DNA from 3 places in the Marinobacter metalliresistant genome. Region 1 is predicted to be linked to each of the others. Evidence: predicted binding sites of a transcription regulator. Region 1 holds the regulator's gene; each other region holds the start of a gene.
What was found. Region 1 encodes LexA, which represses DNA repair genes until DNA is damaged. Its sites were predicted from a motif close to CTGTNTNNNNANACAG; they were not measured.

Region 1 (7,067 bases):
GGCCGATCAGCCGATGTGCCAGGCTCTTTCGTGCGGGGCCGCTGATGCCGATGGTCAGTCCCGGTATTTCCGGTTCCCGGCCGGGGGTTTCAGGCGGCTCAGACATAGCCCTTCCTGGCCAGCCAGTCTTCGGTGGTTTCCTGCCAGCTGTGGGTCAGATTATGCAGGTTGAGTTTACCGCCTTCACGGAACAGAGCGCGCATCTCCGACAGATCGTCCGGATTGCTGGCTAATTGTTCGAGCACCACCCAGTCATTCCAAACGGATGAGAAATGCCAGCCCGGGTTGTTGATATCGCAATCCGGAAGCCGGTAATGCAGGGTTGGCCGGCTTTTGATTCTCGGGTCCCGAACGTGGCGATCCAGCCGTTCATGATCGAGATGGGCAAACAGGGGCAGAAGGTCCAGGGCCCTGTTCCGGGTTGGATTGAACTCCAGGTAATCGTCCATCAACTGCGGCAGTTCCGGCTGGTAGTCGTCTTCCATGAGCAGTTCGGTATATCGGCTGTGCCAGGGTTCGATATAGGTCGTGAACTTGCGGCTGACATCAAGCTGGTGCCTGGCCTTGAGCCAGTCGTACAGCAGGGTGAAGGCCTGGAAATAACGCACCAGCGTTGCCGGCCTGAGGTCCGGCAGCTCGGGATTGAGCTGGAGGCCGAAGGCGAAGTAGATCGCCTCACGGCTGCCAAGGGCGCCGGCCTCGCGGAGATTATCGACCAGAGATTCGACCGTTTCCAGACTGGTAAATGGCAGCGGCGGGCTGATGATTTCCAGTGGCACGATCCGTTCCGCGGCGGCATCGATCACATCCATGGCCTGGCCGCCCAGTTCCCGAATCGAACGGGGAAGCCGCTCATCGGCCAGATCAAGCTCCTTGATGGGGGCGGAATCCAGTTCAATCGTGAATTCACCCAGCTCTGTCTTCAGTGTTGTCACGTACCGCGACCGGAGGACCGGTGTTCCTCCCAGAAGCTTTGCGGCAAGAGCCACCAGTTCGTCGTAGCCCAGACCGGACATTTCAATTTCAACGCCAACCCTGCGCTCCTTTCCATCCGCGGTTTTCAGAACATCGGGCATCCTGCAGGCCTTGGTCCGTGTCATGGTGCTCCCTGGTAGGTAGTGAGTCATGGCCCCACCATATCACACCGGCATTGATCGTCATCCTTAAGCACTGGCAAGAAAATCAGGGTGTCGACTTTACACTGGATAAAACACTGTATATAGTCAAATGACTGTATATAAAAACAGGTTGGCCGGCGCCCCTCGGGGCACCCCTCTTTGAAAACGGACATACCGGCCCTGATCAAGCGGAGTCGCTCAATGAAGCTTACAGCAAGGCAGTCCCAGGTACTGGACATCATCCGCCGATACGTTGACGAGACCGGCTATCCGCCCACCCGGGCAGAAATTGCGGCCGAGCTGGGTTTTCGTTCAGCCAATGCCGCCGAAGAGCACCTGCGGGCGCTGGCCCGCAAGGGCGCCATTGAAATGGTGCCCGGGGCAAGCCGGGGCATCCGTCTGCCCGAGGCAGAAGAGGATCTGGGTTTGCCGGTGATTGGTCAAGTGGCCGCCGGCAGTCCGATACTGGCGCAGGAGCACATTGAGGATCACTGCACCCTTCGGCCGGAGTTCTTTTCACCACCGGCTGATTACCTGCTCCGGGTACGGGGTATGAGCATGAAGGACATTGGTATTCTGGACGGCGATCTGCTGGCGGTTCACAGCACCCAGGATGTCCATAACGGCCAGGTGGTCGTTGCCCGGGTGGGTGATGAAGTCACGGTTAAGCGTTTTCGCAAGGAAGGCCCGAAAGTCTACCTGATCGCCGAGAATGACGAGTTTGCGCCCATCGAAGTAGACCTGAAAGAACAGGAACTGTTCATTGAAGGTCTGGGTGTGGGTGTTATCCGTCGCTCTGATCTTCACTGATCAGGCCGGATAACCACGGATTTATTGAGAAACGGGTGAATTATGGAACAACTGAGCTTTAACCAGAATCTGGCATACCAACACAACGCTCTGTCCTGTTCAGTGCCGGCAGCGGCCGCCGGCGAGCGGCGTTCCGTCATTCGCGCCCGACGCACCCCGGACGCCACGGAAGCGCCTGCTGCCGGAAATGTGACTGAAATTATCCTGCCGCAGGGGCAGGTGGAAAACTTCCAGTTGCTGCTGCCTATGCTGACTCAATTGAACCAGGAGAACCGCTGGCTGGCGTGGATTGACCCACCTCAAGCGCTGGTCAGCAAATGGCAGACGATGCACGGGATTATTGCCGGAGAGCTGCTGGTGCTCCGCTCAACCACGGAATACCCTGCGCAGGAACTGGCTGAGCGCGCCCTGAGCGCAGGTACTTGCCATGCGGTTGTCATGTGGACCCGGAAACTGGGCCGTGTCGCCTTCAATTCCCTGCAAAAGGCGTCCGCACAGGGTAACAGTCACGGTGTGGTGTTAAGGCAGCGTTAATCGCTCAGTGCAGGGTGTAGGAGGGCTGGGCGTCCGGGGCGTCCAGTTCGTCGTCTTCCCAGTCGATATCGTGTGCAACATTGCCGACAGCTTCAATACCCGCGGCGATCATCGCCTTGGCAACGGACAGGTCGCGGTCTTCCATCATTTCCCGCGCTTCTTCCGAGAACGAGATCTTTACCAGCGGCGCACTGTCGTCGTCGATGCGGCGCAGGGCATAGTCGCCATTGGTCAGTTGTACAATTTCAAAAAACGATGGTGACATTCAGTAAACCTTTCAGTTGTTGGGATCCGGATAATGGACAGCCTTATGCGCTTACCACTCGCTATGCTGTTCTTCCAGATCGTCGGCAAAGTGTTTGACGGCATTGAGTGTGTTCAGCAACGCCGGGGCAGACCGGTCCGGACCTGAGTCGGCGGATACCGCAATGACATTTTCCGTACTGACCGTTTTTCGGGTTGCCGGCGGCCGGCTCTGGGCCATTTCCAGCTGATCCAGATGGTTCCACCAGCTTCCGGCTCTGTGCTCAATCGCCCGCAGCCGGTTTACTTCGCTGGGCTCCTCTCCGATTGCCTTGGCCAGCTCGTCCAGTGTTGAAGGCTCTTCAGACTTTTTCTGGTATAGCCGGGCAATCATTACCAGCAGCAGGCGTCTGGACCTCAAGAGTAACTCCGTGGCCCCCTGTATCGCCGCTTCGCGACGTAACGCCTGCTCTGCTTCGTTGGGTGCGTGTTCCTCATCCCGGGCCGTTGCACGGTCAAGTTGACCGAGCAATGTCCGGGCAAGGAACAGTTTCTGCGAAACCAGTGAATGCCATTGTGAGGCCATGAAACACCTGCAATCCCGGAACCTGGGCTTAACCCCGGAAAATTAATCCGCCACTATACCATTTCTGACAGAAAAATTCTGCAGCTGTCTTTCGCAAAGGGTAGCGCAAAGGGTAGCGCAAAGGGTGGTCGCAAAGGGTCGCAGAGAGGATTTACAATATCAGTTATTACCGTGAGCCGGTATTCTGGACTACCATGGAAACGACTTACCACCTCAAGGCGGAGCGGTACTGCACCGACGGCCTGGCGCGACGTTGATTTGAAAGGAGAATTCAATGGCAGATCCTCAGGCTCAACTGGAACACCTGGACCGGCTGATGGCAGATCTCGGTCGCGCGCTGGCGGACAGGGACTGGGACGCACTGGCACAGCTGAACAACAAGGTTCAGCCTGCAGTTGAGCCTCTGATGGCTGCCCTGGAGGCTGGAGAGCTGGAACCGGAGCCGGTGCGGCACCGGCTGGAGCAACTGCAGCAGTTTATTGACGCTGCGGATGAATCCGCCCGCACTGCCCGCAAGGAAGCGGAAGCCGGCCTCAAAGGTGTCAACCGGAACCGCAGCGCGGCCAGGGCCTATCAAAACATATCTTCAAATCCGCGAAAATAGCGTCATAAAATTGACTCAGTCGTCCTTACAGTCTTAAATACCGCACAAATCCCTCAAGAGATTCTGTTGAATGTCTAAAAATAACAAAGTGCTGGTGCTGAGCGAGGATGATTCAAGATTGCGGGACATGGTCACCATTCTTGAATTCATTGGTGAGGAGCAGGTCCTTGCCGGCGACGAAGCGAAGGCGCTTTTGAGCAGTGGCGACGAGGAGAGCCTTTCGGATATTTCCACGGCGGTGGTGAACGGCGAAGATGCCGGTGCCGCCGACAACATTACAGCTCTGTGCAAGGCGGTTAAGGGGGTTCCTCTGCTTTTGCTGGGCCATCCGGAGCTCAGGGGCGTGTCCGATGATGACAGCGCCCGTATTATTGCCCGCATAGAATGGCCGCTGAACTATACCAAGTTCGTGGATTCGCTTTACCGTGCGCAGGTCTACCGGGATCAGTTCAGCCGTTCCCGGGAGCGCGGCCAGCAGCGAGGCCTTCAGCTTTTCCGGAGCCTTGTGGGCACCAGTCGCAAGGTTCAGCATGTACGGCAGCTGATGGAGCAGGTGGCCGACAAGGACGTGAGTGTCCTGATTACCGGTGAATCCGGTACCGGCAAGGAAGTAGTGGCCCGCAACCTTCATTATCATTCTTCCCGCCGTGACAAACCATTTGTACCCGTGAACTGTGGCGCCATTCCCGCCGAGTTGCTGGAAAGTGAATTATTCGGCCATGAGAAAGGCGCCTTTACCGGGGCGATTACCGCCCGGGTGGGGCGTTTTGAGTTGGCAGAGGGAGGCACCCTGTTTCTGGATGAAATCGGGGATATGCCGCTCAATATGCAGGTTAAAATTCTGCGGGTTCTGCAGGAGCGCACGTTCGAACGGGTGGGTAGCAATCGCACCCAGTCGGCGGATGTCCGGGTCATTGCAGCAACCCACAAGCACCTCGAGGACATGATTGAGGCCGGGGATTTCCGGGAAGATCTTTATTACCGGCTGAACGTGTTTCCGATCGAAATGCCGTCGTTGCGTGAGCGGGTGGAAGACATTCCCCTGTTGATTAACGAGCTGATCTCCCGGATGGAAAAGGAGAAGCGCGGCTCCCTGCGGATGAATTCGGCGGCGATCATGAGTCTCTGTCGCCATGAATGGCCGGGCAACGTGCGTGAGCTGGCCAATCTGGTGGAGCGACTGGCCATCATGCATCCTTACGGCGTCATCGGTGTGCAGGAGTTGCCCAAGAAATTTCGGTATGTTGACGATTACGATGAGAACCGGCCGGTTGAGGACACCGGAATGCCTTCGGGTATACCCGGGCTGGTGGGGCTGGATGCACCAGCGCTGCTGCCAGTGAACGGGATTGATCTGAAGGACTACCTCTCGAACCTTGAGAAGCAGCTGATCCAGCAGGCTCTGGACGAGGCGGGCGGCGTGGTCGCTCGGGCCGCCGAAAAGCTGCGAATCCGGCGCACAACCCTGGTGGAGAAGGTGCGCAAGTACGGGCTTCGGGAGGAGGAGTCCGAAGAGTCCTGAAACCTTTTTTAGGGGTGACAGCGTTTCCAGCAATGGCGTCAAAGGTTCGTAACCTGAGGCGCCGTTCTCGTTTCTGGCCGACGTAAAATTGTCATCCCCCTTCCAGGTAATTCCCTTTCTGTCTGAAATATATAGAAAAATTCAAGTTGGCACGGTGCTGGCTTAACAACCTGCAAACGAAGCATCCGAACAATACGGCCCAGGCCGATGGGCCGATCGGGGAGTCAGGTTATGAGTCAGGCACAGTTTGTGATTCAGTCCGAAGCGGGCGGCGCAAAGGCCAACGCGGCGGCGGACGTTAACGACAAGGTTACAGCGTTGTTTCCGCAACAGGACGATGAGGCGGTGGATTCCGCCCTGGAACTGTTTAACCGGATGTCGCGCCAGATCACCGACTCTTACCGCACTTTGGAATCCCGGGTTAACCAGTTGTCCGGTGAGCTGACCCAGGAATCGCTGCAGCGCCAGCAGGAGCTGGAGGAAAAGGAGCAGCTTGCAGACCGGTTATCTACCCTGCTCAATGCGCTGCCCGCCGGTGTGGTTGTGCTCGACAGCCAGGGCGTGGTGACCCAGACCAATCCCGCTGCCATCGCCTTGCTGGGGGAACCCCTGGACGGCGCCCGCTGGGTTGATGTGATCCGGCGCTGCTTCGCGCCGCGCCGGGATGACGGCCACGAGGTATCTCTGAGTGATGGCCGCCGGGTCAGCATTGAAATCCGGACCATGGAAAACCAGCCCGGGCAGCTGATTCTGCTCACCGACCTGACTGAAACCCGCCATCTGCAGGCACAGCTGGCCCACGCCCAGCGACTGACCGCCATGGGCAGGATGGTGGCGTCTCTCGCTCACCAGATTCGCACGCCGTTGTCAGCCGCCATTCTTTACGGTGGCCACCTCAGCCAGGAAGACCTGGATGAAGAGATGCGCCAGCGTTGCGCATCCCGTTTAATGTCCCGCCTGACCCATCTCGAGCAACAGGTGCGGGATATGCTGATTTTCGCCCGCGGTGAAACCCGGCTCGCCGAGGAGCTCTCTGCCGGCAAACTGGTTTCCGCATTGGCCTCAGCGGTCGAAGGGTTAAGGCCGGTACCCGGTGCGGAGGTGACCCTCCAGGATGACGTTTCCGACGAGTGCCGCCTGATGTGTAACCGCGACGCTCTTGTTGGCGCCTGCACCAATCTTGTCAATAACAGTCTCGAAGCCGGCGCCAGTCGCGTTGCTGTGCAGGTGGCGGAGGAGGCCGGAGAGCTGGTGATCCGGGTCCGGGATAACGGCCCGGGGTTTCAGCCCGCTGAAGCAAGCCGGCTGGCAGAGGCCTTCTACACCACCAAATCCCATGGCACGGGTCTCGGGCTTGCGGTGGTGCAGGCAGTCGTCAAGGCGCATCAGGGGCGCTTTGCCATTGAATCGCCGGAGCAGGGCGGTGCTGTCGCCACTTTGCGTTTACCGCAACTGCGTAACAAATACTGATCGGAGGCAACCATGGCCAAGGCCCAGATTCTGATTGTTGAGGATGACCATGACCTGCGGGAAGCGCTGGTCACCACGCTGGAGCTGGCGAAGTTCCGTGTCCGGGAAGCGTCGAGCGCCAGTGAGGCGCTGGAGCGGCTGGCGGAGTCCCCGGTCGATATGGTGGTCAGTGACGTCAAC
Region 2 (7,067 bases), 1.4 Mb from region 1:
CGTTCCCGCTCCCGGGTTTCCACATCCAGCAGGTACTGGCCGGCGTTCTCGCTGATGTTGCGCAGTTCGTCCAGTTCCTCGTCGAAGCCTTCCTGGATGACGCCGCCCTCCCGGATAACCACGGGCGGGTTATCAATGATGGCCCGTTCCAGGAGATCCGCCAGTTCGGGGTATTCGCCGATGATGGTGGCGAGTCTGACGATGTGGTGTGAGTTCACCGGTTTCAGCGTCTCCTGAAGATCCGGCAATGCCTGGAAGGCATCCCGCAGGCGGGCGAGGTCGCGCGGGCGCGCAGATCGCAGGGCTACCCGGGCCAGTACCCGCTCAATATCGCCAACGGCTTTCAGCAGATCGTGCACCGGCTCGTAATGAAACCCGTCGAGGAGTGCGGACACCGCCTGTTGGCGCTGGCGGACAATCTCCACATCCCGCAGCGGCCGGTTCAGCCAGCGCCGAAGCTCCCGCCCGCCCATGGAGGTTGCGGTGCGATCCATCACCCAGGCCAGGGTGTACTGATGGCCGCCCATCAGGTTGGTGTCGATCTCCAGATTGCGGCGGCTGGCGGCATCCATTATGACGGCTTCATCCCGTCGTTCGCGGGTAAGCTTGCGAATATGGGGCAGGGCGGTGCGCTGGGTTTCCCTGGCATACTGCAGCAGACAGCCGGCGGCACAAACCGCGAGATTCAGGTCCTCACAGCCGAAACCGGTCAGGTCCCGCACCTGCAGCTGCTGAGTGATCACCCGGCGGGCGGTGTCCAGTTCGAACAGCCAGGGTCCCTGGCGCCGGATTCCGGTAAAGCCTTCCAGTATTTCCTGATAGGGGAAGTCCTCGCTGATCAGGATTTCCGCCGGTCGCAGCCGCTGGAGTTCTCCTTGCAGGGCTTCCAGGTTCTCCAGCTCAGACACGGCAAAACGACCGCTGGAAATGTCCAGAGAGGCAAAACCAAACTGTTCCCGGTGGTTATAGATGGCCACCAGCAGGTTGTCCCGGCGGTCTTCGAGGTAGGCATCGTCACTCAGGGTGCCCGGTGTAACGATCCTTACCACCTGTCGGTCGACCGGTCCCTTGCTGGTGGCCGGGTCGCCAATCTGTTCGCAGATGGCGATGGATTGACCTGCCCGGACCAGGCGGGCAATGTAGCCTTCAGACGAGTGATAAGGAATGCCCGCCATGGGGATCGGGTTGCCCCCGGACTGGCCCCGGGCGGTCAGGGTAATGTCCATCAGCTCGGCCGCTTTCTTGGCGTCTTCGTAGAAGAGCTCGTAGAAATCCCCCATGCGGTAGAACACCAGTTCATTGGGGTGCTGACCCTTGATCTTCAGGTATTGCTGCATCATTGGGGTGTGCTTGGAAAGATCGGTCTGAGCTGCTGACATGGACGGGTCCGGATTGCCTTGCTTTGGATGAAGGCGTGAATTGTAAGAAAATAACGGCCGTGATGAAACGAAGGAGGTCATTATGCTGGCCAGCGATCACGAATTGGAAGAGGCGGGTAACCGCCTCGGTGAACGGCTGCTGGAACTGGAGCGTACTGTTGCAACAGCCGAAAGCTGCACGGGTGGCTGGGTTACCAAGGTGCTGACCGACCGGGCTGGTTCCTCGGCCTATGTGCTGGGTGGTCTGGTAACCTACAGCAACGACGCCAAGCAGGCCCTGCTGGGGGTAACCCGGAAGTCACTGGATGAACACGGTGCGGTCAGCGAACCGGTTGTGCGGGAGATGGTTGCCGGTGCCCTGGCGGCCACTGGCGCAGGTGTGGCTGTTGCCATCAGTGGCGTGGCTGGCCCCGGAGGGGGAGGCGAGGAAAAGCCCGTTGGTACCGTCTGGTTTGCCTGGGGCAGTACCCCGGCTGACACTGTAGCGGTGGTCAGGCACTTTGAGGGGGACCGGGACCAGGTCAGGCGACAGGCGGTTCTCTTTGCCCTTCAGGGGGTTAACGGGTTTGTGGATGAGCACTGACGGCTTTCACATCAAGAGGGGTTGGTCTCCTTTGCCGGTTATGTTTTAATACTGTTCAAATATACAGGGAATTGGCTGGTTACACTGTACGGATTCCCGATTCACTATTACGCTGCCGGAGTCCTCACGGCTCCGGTGGCCAGGGCGACAGAGGGTTTTGCACTGATGGAAGACAACCGCAAGAAAGCATTGAGCGCAGCACTTGGCCAGATTGAGCGCCAGTTCGGCAAGGGCGCCGTGATGAAAATGGGCGACCAGCCCCGTGAAGCCATTCCTGCGGTCTCCACGGGCTCCCTTGGGCTGGATGTTGCCCTGGGTATTGGCGGCCTGCCTTACGGTCGTATCTGTGAGATTTACGGTCCGGAAAGTTCCGGTAAAACCACATTGACCCTGCAGGTGATTGCCGAGGCCCAAAAGGCCGGTAAAACCTGTGCCTTCGTGGATGCTGAGCATGCCCTGGACCCGATCTACGCCGAAAAGCTGGGTGTCAACGTAAACGAGCTGCTGGTGTCCCAGCCGGATACCGGTGAACAGGCGCTGGAAATCTGCGATATGCTGGTTCGCTCCAACGCGGTAGACGTGATCATCGTCGACTCCGTTGCCGCCCTGACGCCGAAAGCGGAAATCGAAGGTGAAATGGGCGATAGCCACGTCGGCCTTCAGGCACGGCTGATGTCCCAGGCGCTGCGTAAACTGACAGGTAACGTCAAGCATGCCAACTGTCTGTTGATCTTCATCAACCAGATCCGTATGAAAATCGGTGTTATGTTCGGCAGCCCCGAAACCACCACCGGCGGCAACGCCCTGAAGTTTTACTCCTCCGTGCGTCTGGATATCCGCCGCATTGGCTCGGTAAAAGACGGCGATGAAGTGGTAGGCAATGAGACCCGGGTGAAAGTGGTCAAGAACAAGGTGTCACCGCCGTTCAAGCAGGCTGAATTCCAGATCATGTACGGCAAGGGCATTTACCACATGGCCGAAGTGCTCGATATGGGCGTGAAAGAAGGCTTTGTTGACAAGTCCGGCGCCTGGTATGCCTACAAGGGTGACAAGATCGGCCAGGGTAAGGCTAACGCCTGCAAGTTCCTGGAAGAAAACCTGGATATTGCCAACGAAATCGAAGCTGCGGTGCGTGATAAGCTGATGCCGAAGCCGGTCTCCAGGAAAGAAGCCGTTGAGGCACCGGCGGAAGCCAGCGGCGAATTGCTCTAAGCATCTGCGGGGGAGGTATGGATAGCAAAAAGAAACTGCTCATTGTTGCCCATGCGCCTTCCCCGAATACCCTCAAACTGAGGGAAGCTGTGGAGCAGGGTGCTTGCCATGAAGACGTCGGGAACGTTGAAGTAACAGTCCTTGCTCCCCTGGATGCCGGCCCTGAGGATGTTCTTGCCTGCGACGCGATCATCCTGGGTACCACCGAAAACCTCGGGTACATGAGCGGGGCTTTGAAGGACTTCTTTGATCGCAGCTACTACCCCTGCCTGGAGAAAACCCAGGGTTTGCCCTTTGCCTACTACATCCGGGCTGGTCACGACGGCACCGGTACCAACCGGGCGATCGAAAGTATCACTACCGGGTTGCGCTGGAAACGGATTCAGGACCCGCTGATCTGCCGGGGCGAATACCGGAATGAGTTCGAGGAACAGTGCCGGGAGCTGGGCACGTATGTGGCTGCCAGCCTGGATGCCGGGCTTGTCTGACGACGCGGAAATGGCTTAGCTGGCGAACCGGTTATAGAAGCCTTCGATTCGTGACAGGGCGTTGTCCACCGCTCGTGAATACCCTTTCTTGTCCCGGCAGTAGCTGAACTGCACGCTGATGCGATAACCGGTCTGAAACGGCTGGCAGTCCACCACCCGGGCGCATACCCTCGATTCACTGATGTACTTGCCGTCAAAATCCATGAATAGCCGGGCGCCCGGATCCACTGGCCTGGGGCACAGTATTGCCATGCCGTAGCGGTTAAGATCCAGACAGGTGGCGGGTGTGGCGGGCTTGCCACGGCTAAAAAAGCCGCGCTCCCGAAGTTGAACCTTCAGGCAGGAAGCGGGATAACGATCCTTGATTCTGCGATCTGCGGAATCACTGGTCATACGCTGGCATCCGTTGCGTGCATTGTATTTTTTGCCGGGAGATGAAGTGTAGTTCCGGAACAACTGCCTGAAAAATGAACGCTGGCAAAACTGTGAACTGACCAACAAATTCCTGCGCATTGTGCGCAACCCCAGAAATCTGCTCGCTGAACGCGACATGGCCGACTGCAGAATCTACAATGACCGGCCAATGAGTCAACCGTTACAGGACCGAACCTTGAAGTCACTGTCCCTGCACCAGCTTTACAAAGCCTGTGTTCTGAAAGATCTGCCATTCAAAACCACCAGGCAACTGGAACCTCTGGCCGAAATCGTGGGCCAGAACCGTGCCCAGGAAGCCGTGCGTTTTGCCCTGGCGATGCCCCATGGCGGTTACAACGTGTACGCCGTTGGCCGAAATGGCCTGGGCAAACGCACCATGATGCTGCGTTACCTGGAGCACCATGTGGATACCGATCAGCAGAGCCATGACTGGTGCTATGTAGCCAACTTCGAGGAGCCCCGTATTCCTAAGCTGTTGCAGCTTCCGGCGGGCAAGGGGACCCAGCTTAAGCAGGATATGGAAAAGCTGATGAGCCGCCTGGTAAAGGTGATTCCCCAGACCTTCGACAGCGACAGTTTTCTTGAGCGCTCGGAACAGCTGAAGAATGAATACGGCAAGAAACAGGAAGATGAACTGGAAAAAGTGGCTGCCCAGGCCAAACGCAAAAAAGTCAGCCTGACCGTGACCACGCCCGGCGGTTACCGATTGGTTGCCATGAATGGCGAGGAACCTCACACCGTGGAATCCTTCCAGGCGCTGACAGACGAGCAGCGTGACAAGTTTGAAGACATCATCAACAAGCTGGAGAAAAAGCTTCGGCAAGCCCTGCGCAAACTTGCTGACTGGGAACAGGAATACGCTGACAAACAGCAGGCGCTGAATCAGGAGACCCTGGAGAGTATTTCGGGCCATCAGGTTGATGAGCTGATCGAGAAGTACAAGGATCTTCCCGACGTGGTCGCCTTTTTCGAGGCGGTCCGGGCAGATCTGGTGGAGAACCTCGAGATTTTCCTGGACGATAACGAGGAGCAGGCGGCGATTGCCTACGCGTCCCTCGACAAGAAAATGCCCCGCCGATACCTGGTGAACGTGCTGGTGCACCAGAAAACCAACGAGGTTCCCATGGTGGTGGAGGACAATCCCACCTACCACAACCTGTTCGGGTACGTGGAGAACGTTACCTACAAGGGCACCGTGTTTACCGATTTCTCACTGATCCGCCCGGGCAGCCTGCATCGGGCCAACGGCGGTTACCTGTTGATGGACGCCATCAAGGTGCTGGAGCAGCCTTTCGTGTGGGACGGGCTGAAGCGTGCCCTGCGTTCGAAATCGATACAGATTAACTCCCTGGAGCGGGAGCTGACCCTTTCCGGCACCATTTCCATCGAACCGGAATCAGTCCCGCTGGATGTCAAAATTGTCCTGTTTGGTGATCGCGAAACCTGGATGCTGCTGCAGGAGTACGACTCGGAATTTGCCGAGCTGTTCCGGGTAACAGCGGATTTCGAGAACGAGATGTACCGCTCTGATGACAGTCAGTTGCTATACGCCAAGTTCATTGCCAGCCTGGTAAGCGAGAAATCACTGCTGCATTGCTCAAACAAGGCGGTCGCCCGGATTATTGAGCACAGTGCGCGCATGGCCGAGCATCAGGACCGTTTGTCTCTGCATGCGGCGGATATCGCCAATCTTTTGAGGGAATCGGATTTCTGGGCCCGGCAGGCAGGGGCAAGGCTGATCCAGGATATTCATGTTGAACGGGCCCTGGAAAGCGCCAAATACCGGGACAGCCGGATCCGCGACCAGTTCTACGATTCCATCCGTGATGGCTCGACGCTGGTAACGACCGGCGGCACCTGTGTTGGCCAGGTGAACGCGTTGTCGGTGTTGTCCACGGGTGGGTTTGAATTCGGTCTTTCCAACCGCGTGACTGCTACCTGCTATTATGGAGATGGCGCGGTTATGGATATTGAGCGCGATGTGAAGCTCGGCGGCAACCTTCACTCCAAGGGCGTGATGATCCTGAGTTCCTGGCTGGCTTCCCATTTTGCGGTTAACGATCCGATGCATCTGTCGGCCAGTCTGACCTTCGAGCAGAACTACGGTGAGGTGGATGGCGACAGTGCGTCTCTTGCGGAACTATGCGCGCTGGTATCTTCCCTGTCCGGTATTCCGGTCCGCCAGGATCTGGCGATTACCGGATCCGTAAACCAGTTTGGTGAGGTTCAGCCCATTGGCGGTGTGAACGAGAAAGTGGAAGGCTTTTTCACAACCTGTCAGCTCAAGGGCGGGCTCTCAGGAACCCAGGGCGTGATCGTGCCAACCACGAACGTGCAGAACCTGATGCTCGATAGCGAATTGGTGCAGGCGGTGCGTGAAGGCCGGTTTGCGGTGTACGCGGTTGCCCGCGTTGAGGAAGCTATTACCCTGCTTCTGGGTAAGCCCGCGGGCAAGGCCGATGACAAAGGCAGGTACCCGAAGCAGAGTGTTTTTGGCATTATCCAGCAACGACTTGAAAAAATGCGGGAACACGAGCGGCAGGAACATGCACGTGATGATCACAAAGACCCGTCAATCCACTGACCGGTAATCATAAGAAAACGGACAGGAGAGAACACGCCCATGACTGATACCCAGCAAACCGTATACGTCGTAGAGGACGATGAGGCAGTCCGCGATTCCCTGGAGCTGCTGCTGAAATCCGACGGCAAGCCGGTCAGGCCCTATGAGAGTGCAACTGCTTTCCTGAAGGATTATTCCGACAAAATGACGGGATGCATTGTGCTGGATATCCGTATGCCCGGCATGGACGGCATGGAGCTGCAGAAGAAGCTGAATGAAAAGCACTCCATCCTGCCCATCATCTTTGTGACCGGTCACGGTGATGTGCCCATGGCGGTTGATGCCATGAAAGAAGGGGCCGTGGATTTTATCCAGAAGCCCTACCGCGAAGAGGCGCTGCTGGAAAA
Region 3 (7,067 bases), 1.0 Mb from region 1:
GCCCTCGGACAGTTGCGACAGCTCATCATCGGTTACGATGTTTCCCTGTTGGACGTTGATCTTGTAAACGCCCGGGAAACCACAACCGGATAGAACGAGAGTGAGAATGAGAGCTGTGAGCTTTTGCATCGCCGGGGGAAATCCTCTATCTTGAAATCGCCTGCCCGAGGCAGGTGTGACACGGGTTAACCGTTTACGTTTAATGGCGGCTTCATCATACCGGAAGCCGTGAGGCACACCAAAGAGTGAATAGTAACATGTCATCTGAAAACGCCGAATTACGAAAAGTCGGTCTGAAAGTGACTCTGCCGAGAGTGAAAATCTTCAACATACTGGAGACGGCCGAAGAGCATCATCTCAGCGCCGAGGATGTTTACAAGAAGCTTCTGGATCAGGGGGATGACGTGGGGCTGGCGACGGTCTACCGGGTGCTGACGCAGTTTGAGGCGGCAGGGCTGGTGCTGCGCCACAACTTTGAAGGCGGCCATGCCGTTTTTGAAATGGCCGGTGATGATCACCACGATCATATGGTTTGTACTCAGACCGGTGAGGTTATCGAGTTCTTCGATGAAATGATTGAAGAGCGTCAGAAGAAGATCGCCAAAGAGCGCGGTTACGAAATCGTGGACCACAGTCTGATTCTTTACGTCAAGCCGATCAAATCCTGATTCCGGCCCGCGGAAGCGCCAGGTAGAAGGAAGCGCCAGGCAGAAAAAGGGGGCGGGTGTTCAGGCCCGCCCCAACAGCTCTCAGGATCGAGAGGGGTAGAGGTTTGGTTCTTTCGGGTCAGTGGTGAGTTGCCTGACCCTTTGAAAACATTTCCCTGGCATGAGCGATCGTATGGTCTGTCATGTCCACACCGCCCAGCATTCGTGCCACTTCGCTGATTCTGCCCTGGTCGTCCAGTGTTTCGATTTTTGAGAAGGTGGCATCCTTATCAGTGAACTTGCTGACGAACAGGTGCTGATGGCACTGGGCCGCGACCTGCGGCAGGTGGGTGACACAAAGCACCTGACCATTGCTCCCCAGTGTGCGCAGCAGCCGGCCAACCACTTCGGCAGTGCCGCCGCCGATACCGACATCCACTTCGTCAAAGACCAGGGTCGGTGTGGTTGAGGTCTGGGCGACCACCACCTGAATCGCGAGACTGATACGTGACAGCTCGCCGCCGGAGGCAACCTTGGCCAGTGGTCGTGCCGGTTGCCCGGGGTTGGCGCTGACCAGAAATTCAATCTCCTCCAGACCGTGGGCCGCAGGTTCTTCGCCGGTGTTGCGGTTCAGATGGGTGATGAACTGCATGTTGGGCATGCTCAGCTGGCCGAGCTCTGCGGCTACGCGCTGGTCAAGCTCGGCGCCAGCCTTGGCGCGTGCCTCCGACAGTTGGCCAGCCAGCGCATCGAACCGGCTGCGCTGGCTGGCCAGTTCCGCTTCCAGCTGTTCCAGGCTGCCTTCTCCCCCTTCCAGTTCGGCCAGTTCGGCGCTCAGGCGCTGGTGCAGTTCCGGCAACTCTTCCGGGGTAATCCGGTGCTTCCGCGCCATCTGGTAGATGGCGCTCAGCCGTTCTTCCACTTCTGCCAGCCTGGCAGGATCCGCCTCGTAATCCTCGACAAAGTGGCGCAGGTTGTCGCCGGCTTCGCTGATCTGGATCTGGGCCTCGTTCAGCATCTGGATGGTGTCGGCCAGTGCCGGCACGTCTACCGGAAGCTGTTCCAGCTGCTGCAGGGCCTGGCGGACCAGATCGGCGGCGCTGGTCTCGTCTTCCGTGCACAGCAGGGCAGCCTGATGGCTGTTGTGCAGAACCGTGTCCGCCTGGCTCAGCTGTGCCTGTTCCTGTTCCAGCTGCTCCTGCTCGCCACTTTCCAGTGCCAGGCGGTCCAGTTCTTCCACCTGGTAACGCAGCAACTGAAGCTTGGCTTCCGCTTCATCGGCGTTTTGCTGCCGTTCGATCAGGCGCTGGCGGATCTGGTTCCAGGTTTTCCACGCCTCCCGGGTATCGGCGGCCAGGGCCTCGGCGCCGGCAAACTCATCCACCAGTTTGCGGTGTGTTTCCTTGCGCAGCAGGGACTGGTGCTGGTGCTGGCTGTGGATGTCCATCAGCACGCCGCCAAGTTCCTTGAGGTGATTCAGCGGGCAGGGCTGGCCATTGATATAGGCGCGGGAACGGCCGTCTTTGCTGATAACGCGGCGAAGTATACAGTCATTTTCATCATCCAGCTCATGCTCTGCGAGCCACTCGGTTGCCTCGGGGATGGTGGATACATCAAATGTGGCCGTGATGTCCGCGCGCTTGGCTCCGTGGCGAACTGCGCCGGCATCCGCACGGCCGCCCATGGCCAGGCCCAGGGCATCCAGCACGATGGATTTGCCGGCGCCGGTCTCGCCGGTAAGAGCAGTCATGCCTTTGCTGAACTGGAGTTCCACCCGTTCGGCGATGGCGTAGTTGGAAACCGTGAGCTGGGTAAGCATGCAGATAACCTCCGCGACTTTCTGAAAACCGGTTGAGCAGTCTTATATTACTGTTCGATGCTGTGAATACATACAGTAACTGTGAATATATACAGGGTTTTTCCTGTTTGCAAACCTGTGATGTGATTTTCTTCAGGAATGCAGGCGCCGGTGGTTGAAACCTGAAAGCGGGGCCCCATATCCGTTCGCAACGACATTTTTCCGGCGCGCTGCGGCCGGAGCCCATGTTCAACCGGCCACAGAAAAGAAGGCCGCTGAAGACCAAGCAGGAGTAGCCATGAGCACTGATGAGAACCGCAACGAGCACGAGGAGCTGAACGAAGCCCTTGAGGCTGCCAAAGAGGAAGCCCGGACGGCTGAAGAGGATTCCACCGAAGGCGAAACGTCTGAGGTGGATGCGCTGAAGGCTCAGGTTCAGGAGTTCCAGGAGCAGATGCTGCGCTCCCAGGCCGAGATGCAGAACGTGCGCCGTCGTGCCGAGATCGATGTGGAGAAAGCCCACAAGTTTGCCCTGGAGAAGTTCGTCAAGGAGCTGTTGCCGGTTGCAGACAGCCTGGAAAAGGCGGTTGAGAGCACCGAAGGCCAGGAAGAGTCCGGCGAGCTGGTGGCTTCCATTCGGGAAGGCGTGGAAATGACGCTGAGCCTGTTCATGTCCAGCCTGAAAAAATTCAATGTTGAGCCGGTTAACCCGGTGGGCGAACCGTTCGACCCCCGGCAACACGAGGCCATGTCCATGGTGCCGGCCCCGGACGCCGAACCCAACAGCGTGGTGGCCGTAGTGCAGAAAGGGTATCTGTTGAATGGCCGTGTGGTACGTCCGGCCATGGTGGTCGTCGCCAAAGCAGAAGATGCACCAAAAATTGATGAGCAGGCTTGAAAAGCCGATTAAAGCGCCAATATAGCCATTAAATAGCGACAGCGGAGGCCGGGCCTCCGGGAAAGCATTCAGAAGAATTGGAGTGACTCAATGAGCAAGATTATCGGTATAGATCTGGGAACGACCAACTCCTGTGTAGCCATCATGGATGGCGACAAGGTCAAGGTTATTGAAAACGCCGAGGGTGATCGCACCACCCCGTCCATCATCGCCTACACCGACGATGGTGAAACCCTGGTTGGCCAGTCAGCCAAGCGCCAGGCGGTCACCAACCCGAACAACACCCTGTACGCCATCAAGCGTCTGATCGGTCGTCGTTTTGAAGACGACGTGGTTCAGAAAGACATCAAAATGGTGCCGTACAAGATTGCCAAGGCGGACAATGGTGACGCCTGGGTAGAAGTTAAGGGCGAGAAAATGGCGCCGCCGCAGGTGTCTGCAGAAGTTCTGAAGAAGATGAAGAAGACTGCGGAAGACTACCTGGGCGAGAAGGTAACGGAAGCGGTTATTACCGTTCCGGCGTACTTTAACGACAGCCAGCGCCAGGCCACCAAAGATGCGGGCAAGATTGCCGGTCTGGATGTGAAGCGTATCATTAACGAGCCGACCGCGGCTGCCCTGGCCTATGGCATGGACAAGAAGAGCGGCGATCGCACCATCGCAGTTTACGACCTGGGTGGTGGTACCTTCGATCTGTCCATCATCGAGATCGCGGACGTGGACGGTGAGCACCAGTTTGAGGTTCTTGCCACCAACGGTGACACCTTCCTGGGTGGTGAAGACTTCGACCTGAAAATCATTGAATTCCTGGCAGACCAGTTCAAGAAAGACAGTGGCATCGATCTGCGTGGTGATTCCCTGGCGATGCAGCGTCTGAAGGAGGCTGGCGAGAAGGCCAAGATTGAGCTGTCCAGCAGCCAGCAGACTGACGTTAACCTGCCGTACATCACCGCGGATGCGTCTGGTCCCAAGCACATGAACGTGAAACTGACCCGCGCCAAGCTGGAATCCCTGGTGGAAGACCTGGTTCAGCGCAGCCTTGAGCCCTGTAAAGTGGCTCTGCAGGATGCCGGCATGAAGGCCGCCGAGATCGACGAGGTTATCCTGGTTGGTGGTCAGACCCGTATGCCGCTGGTGCAGGAGAAGGTAAAAGAGTTCTTCGGCAAAGAGGCTCGCAAGGACGTCAATCCGGACGAGGCCGTGGCCATGGGTGCTGCTATTCAGGCAGCCGTGCTGTCCGGTGATGTGAAAGACGTTCTGCTGCTGGACGTAACCCCGCTGACCCTGGGTATCGAAACCATGGGTGGCGTGGCGACTCCGCTGATCGAGAAGAACACGACTATTCCGACCAAGAAGTCGCAGACTTTCTCTACAGCGGAAGACAACCAGACCGCCGTAACCATTCACGTGGTTCAGGGTGAGCGCAAGCAGGCTGCCCAGAACAAGTCCCTGGGCCGTTTCGACCTGGCCGACATTCCGCCGGCCCAGCGCGGTGTGCCGCAGATCGAAGTCACCTTTGACATCGATGCCAACGGTATCCTGAACGTGTCCGCGAAGGACAAGGCCACCGGCAAGGAACAGTCCATCGTGATCAAGGCTTCTTCCGGCCTGAACGATGATGAAATCGAGAAGATGGTTCGTGACGCCGAAGCCAACGCTGACGAGGACCGCAAGTTCGAAGAGCTGGTCCAGGCCCGCAACCAGGGCGACGCGATGGTGCACGCCGTTCGCAAGACTCTGAAAGAGGCAGGCGACAAGGTCAGCGACAGCGAGAAAGAGTCTATCGAAGCTTCCATCAAAGAGCTGGAAGAAGCTCTGGAGGGTTCCAACAAGGAAGACATCGAGGCCAAGACCCAGAAGCTGACCGAAGTCTCTTCCGAGCTGGCCCAGAAGATGTACGCAGATCAGGCCGAGCAGGCACAGCAGGCTGGTGGGCAGGAAGATGCCCAGGCAAAGCAGGCTGACGACGCCGTGGACGCCGAGTTTGAAGAAGTGAAAGACGACGACAAGCGATAAATCTGAAGTACATCAGGCAGTTGGAAAACGCGGGGGCATCTCCGCGTTTTCCGCGTTTAAAAACAGGGTTTTAACAGCATGGCCAAGCGCGATTATTACGAAATTCTCGGGATTTCCCGGGATGCGGACGAGAAGGAAGTCAAGCGAGCCTATCGAAAGCTCGCGATGAAGTACCACCCCGACCGTAACCCGGACGACAGGGAAGCCGAGAACAAGTTCAAAGAGGCCAGCGAAGCCTACGAAATACTGGCGGACCAGTCCAGGCGGGCGGCGTACGACCAGTTCGGTCACGCCGGCGTAGATGGTCAGGCCGGTGGTGGGTTCGGAGGCGGCGGAGCCAGCTTCTCCGACATCTTTGGTGACGTATTCGGCGATATCTTCGGTGGTGGCGGCGGCCGTGGCCGCAGCACCCGTGGCGCCGACCTGCGTTACACCCTGGAGCTGGACCTGGAAGAAGCCGTCAAAGGCAAAACCGTCCAGATCAAGATTCCCGGACATCGCGAATGTGAAGTGTGTGGCGGCAGTGGCGCCGAAAAAGGCTCCCGCCCGGAAACCTGCGGTACCTGTAAGGGTATGGGGCAGGTACGTATGCAGCAGGGCTTCTTTACCGTGCAGCAGGCGTGTCCCACCTGCCGCGGTTCTGGCCAGATCATCAAGAACCCCTGCCAGGCCTGTCATGGCCAGGGTCGGGTTCAGGAAGAAAAGACGCTCTCTGTTAAAGTGCCGCCCGGCGTGGATACCGGCGACCGTATCCGCCTGTCCGGTGAAGGCGAAATGGGGGTCGATGGCGGACCTCCCGGTGACCTGTACGTACAGATCGCCGTGCGCGAGCACTCCCTGTTCACCCGTGATGGCCGCAACCTCTACTGTGAAGTGCCCATCAGCATCGTGGATGCGACCCTCGGCGGTGAGCTGGAAGTGCCGACCCTGGATGGCCGCGTGAAGCTCAAGATTCCGCCCGAAACCCAGACCGGCAAGCTTTTCCGCCTGCGCAACAAAGGCGTTAACCCGGTTCGTGGCGGCCCCGCAGGCGACTTGCTGTGCCGGGTGATTGTGGAAACACCGGTAAACCTGACCAAGCGCCAGAAAGAGCTGCTGAATGAGTTCCAGAAGACCCTCGATGCCAGCAACGGAAGCGATCACGGCCCCAAGAAAACCTCCTGGTTTGAGGGTGTGAAGAGCTTTTTCGACGAAATGAAATTCTGACGGGCCAAGCTCTTAGGGTTCAACAAGGGTTAAAAAGGGAAAGCGAGCATGAGGGTAGCAATCATCGGCGCCGCCGGGCGCATGGGAAAAGTGCTGATCGAGGCCGTTGACGGTACCGAAGGCCTTGAACTCGGTGCCGCCGTCGTAGAGCCGGGCAGCAGTCTGATCGGTGCCGACGCCGGCGAAATGACCGGCCTTGGCAAAACCGGCGTGAAAATGGCCGGCAGCCTGGCCGACGTGAAGGATGATTTCGATGTCCTCATCGATTTCACCTTCCCGGACCTGACCCTGGAAAACGCCGAGTTCTGCAAAGCCAGTGGCAAGATGCTCATCATTGGCACCACTGGCATGTCCGACGCCGAAAAACAGCAACTGGCTCTGACTGCAGAATCCACACCCGTGGTGTTTGCGCCTAATATGAGCGTCGGCGTTAACGTCGTCCTCAATCTGCTGCGCACTGCCGCTGCGACCCTGGGTGACGACTACGACGTCGAAATCATCG

Region 2: recA (recombinase RecA) is a predicted target of LexA. The motif match lies at 2,014-2,029, and genes of this name have one in related genera.
Region 3: recN (DNA repair protein RecN) is a predicted target of LexA. The motif match lies at 2,546-2,561, and genes of this name have one in related genera.

The regions. Positions count from the first base shown of each region.
Region 1 covers NZ_CP101118.1:1,173,067-1,180,133, reverse strand. The annotation lists gene NLK58_RS05505 (gamma-glutamyl-gamma-aminobutyrate hydrolase family protein) at 1-106, opposite strand, end outside; gene NLK58_RS05500 (amidoligase family protein) at 99-1,100, opposite strand; gene lexA (transcriptional repressor LexA) at 1,320-1,928, shown strand; gene NLK58_RS05490 (SulA-like leucine-rich domain-containing protein) at 1,971-2,462, shown strand; gene NLK58_RS05485 (hypothetical protein) at 2,467-2,727, opposite strand; gene NLK58_RS05480 (hypothetical protein) at 2,779-3,291, opposite strand; gene NLK58_RS05475 (SOS cell division inhibitor) at 3,566-3,895, shown strand; gene NLK58_RS05470 (sigma-54 dependent transcriptional regulator) at 3,966-5,417, shown strand; gene NLK58_RS05465 (PAS domain-containing sensor histidine kinase) at 5,649-6,887, shown strand; gene NLK58_RS05460 (sigma-54 dependent transcriptional regulator) at 6,900-7,067, shown strand, end outside.
Region 2 covers NZ_CP101118.1:4,202,031-4,209,097, forward strand. The annotation lists gene mutS (DNA mismatch repair protein MutS) at 1-1,379, opposite strand, end outside; gene NLK58_RS19640 (nicotinamide-nucleotide amidohydrolase family protein) at 1,462-1,962, shown strand; gene recA (recombinase RecA) at 2,128-3,174, shown strand; gene NLK58_RS19650 (flavodoxin family protein) at 3,192-3,662, shown strand; gene NLK58_RS19655 (PilZ domain-containing protein) at 3,678-4,055, opposite strand; gene NLK58_RS19660 (ATP-binding protein) at 4,273-6,681, shown strand; gene fixJ (response regulator FixJ) at 6,721-7,067, shown strand, end outside.
Region 3 covers NZ_CP101118.1:2,193,126-2,200,192, reverse strand. The annotation lists gene NLK58_RS10325 (outer membrane protein assembly factor BamE) at 1-129, opposite strand, end outside; gene fur (ferric iron uptake transcriptional regulator) at 258-668, shown strand; gene recN (DNA repair protein RecN) at 787-2,466, opposite strand; gene grpE (nucleotide exchange factor GrpE) at 2,744-3,343, shown strand; gene dnaK (molecular chaperone DnaK) at 3,434-5,359, shown strand; gene dnaJ (molecular chaperone DnaJ) at 5,438-6,565, shown strand; gene dapB (4-hydroxy-tetrahydrodipicolinate reductase) at 6,614-7,067, shown strand, end outside.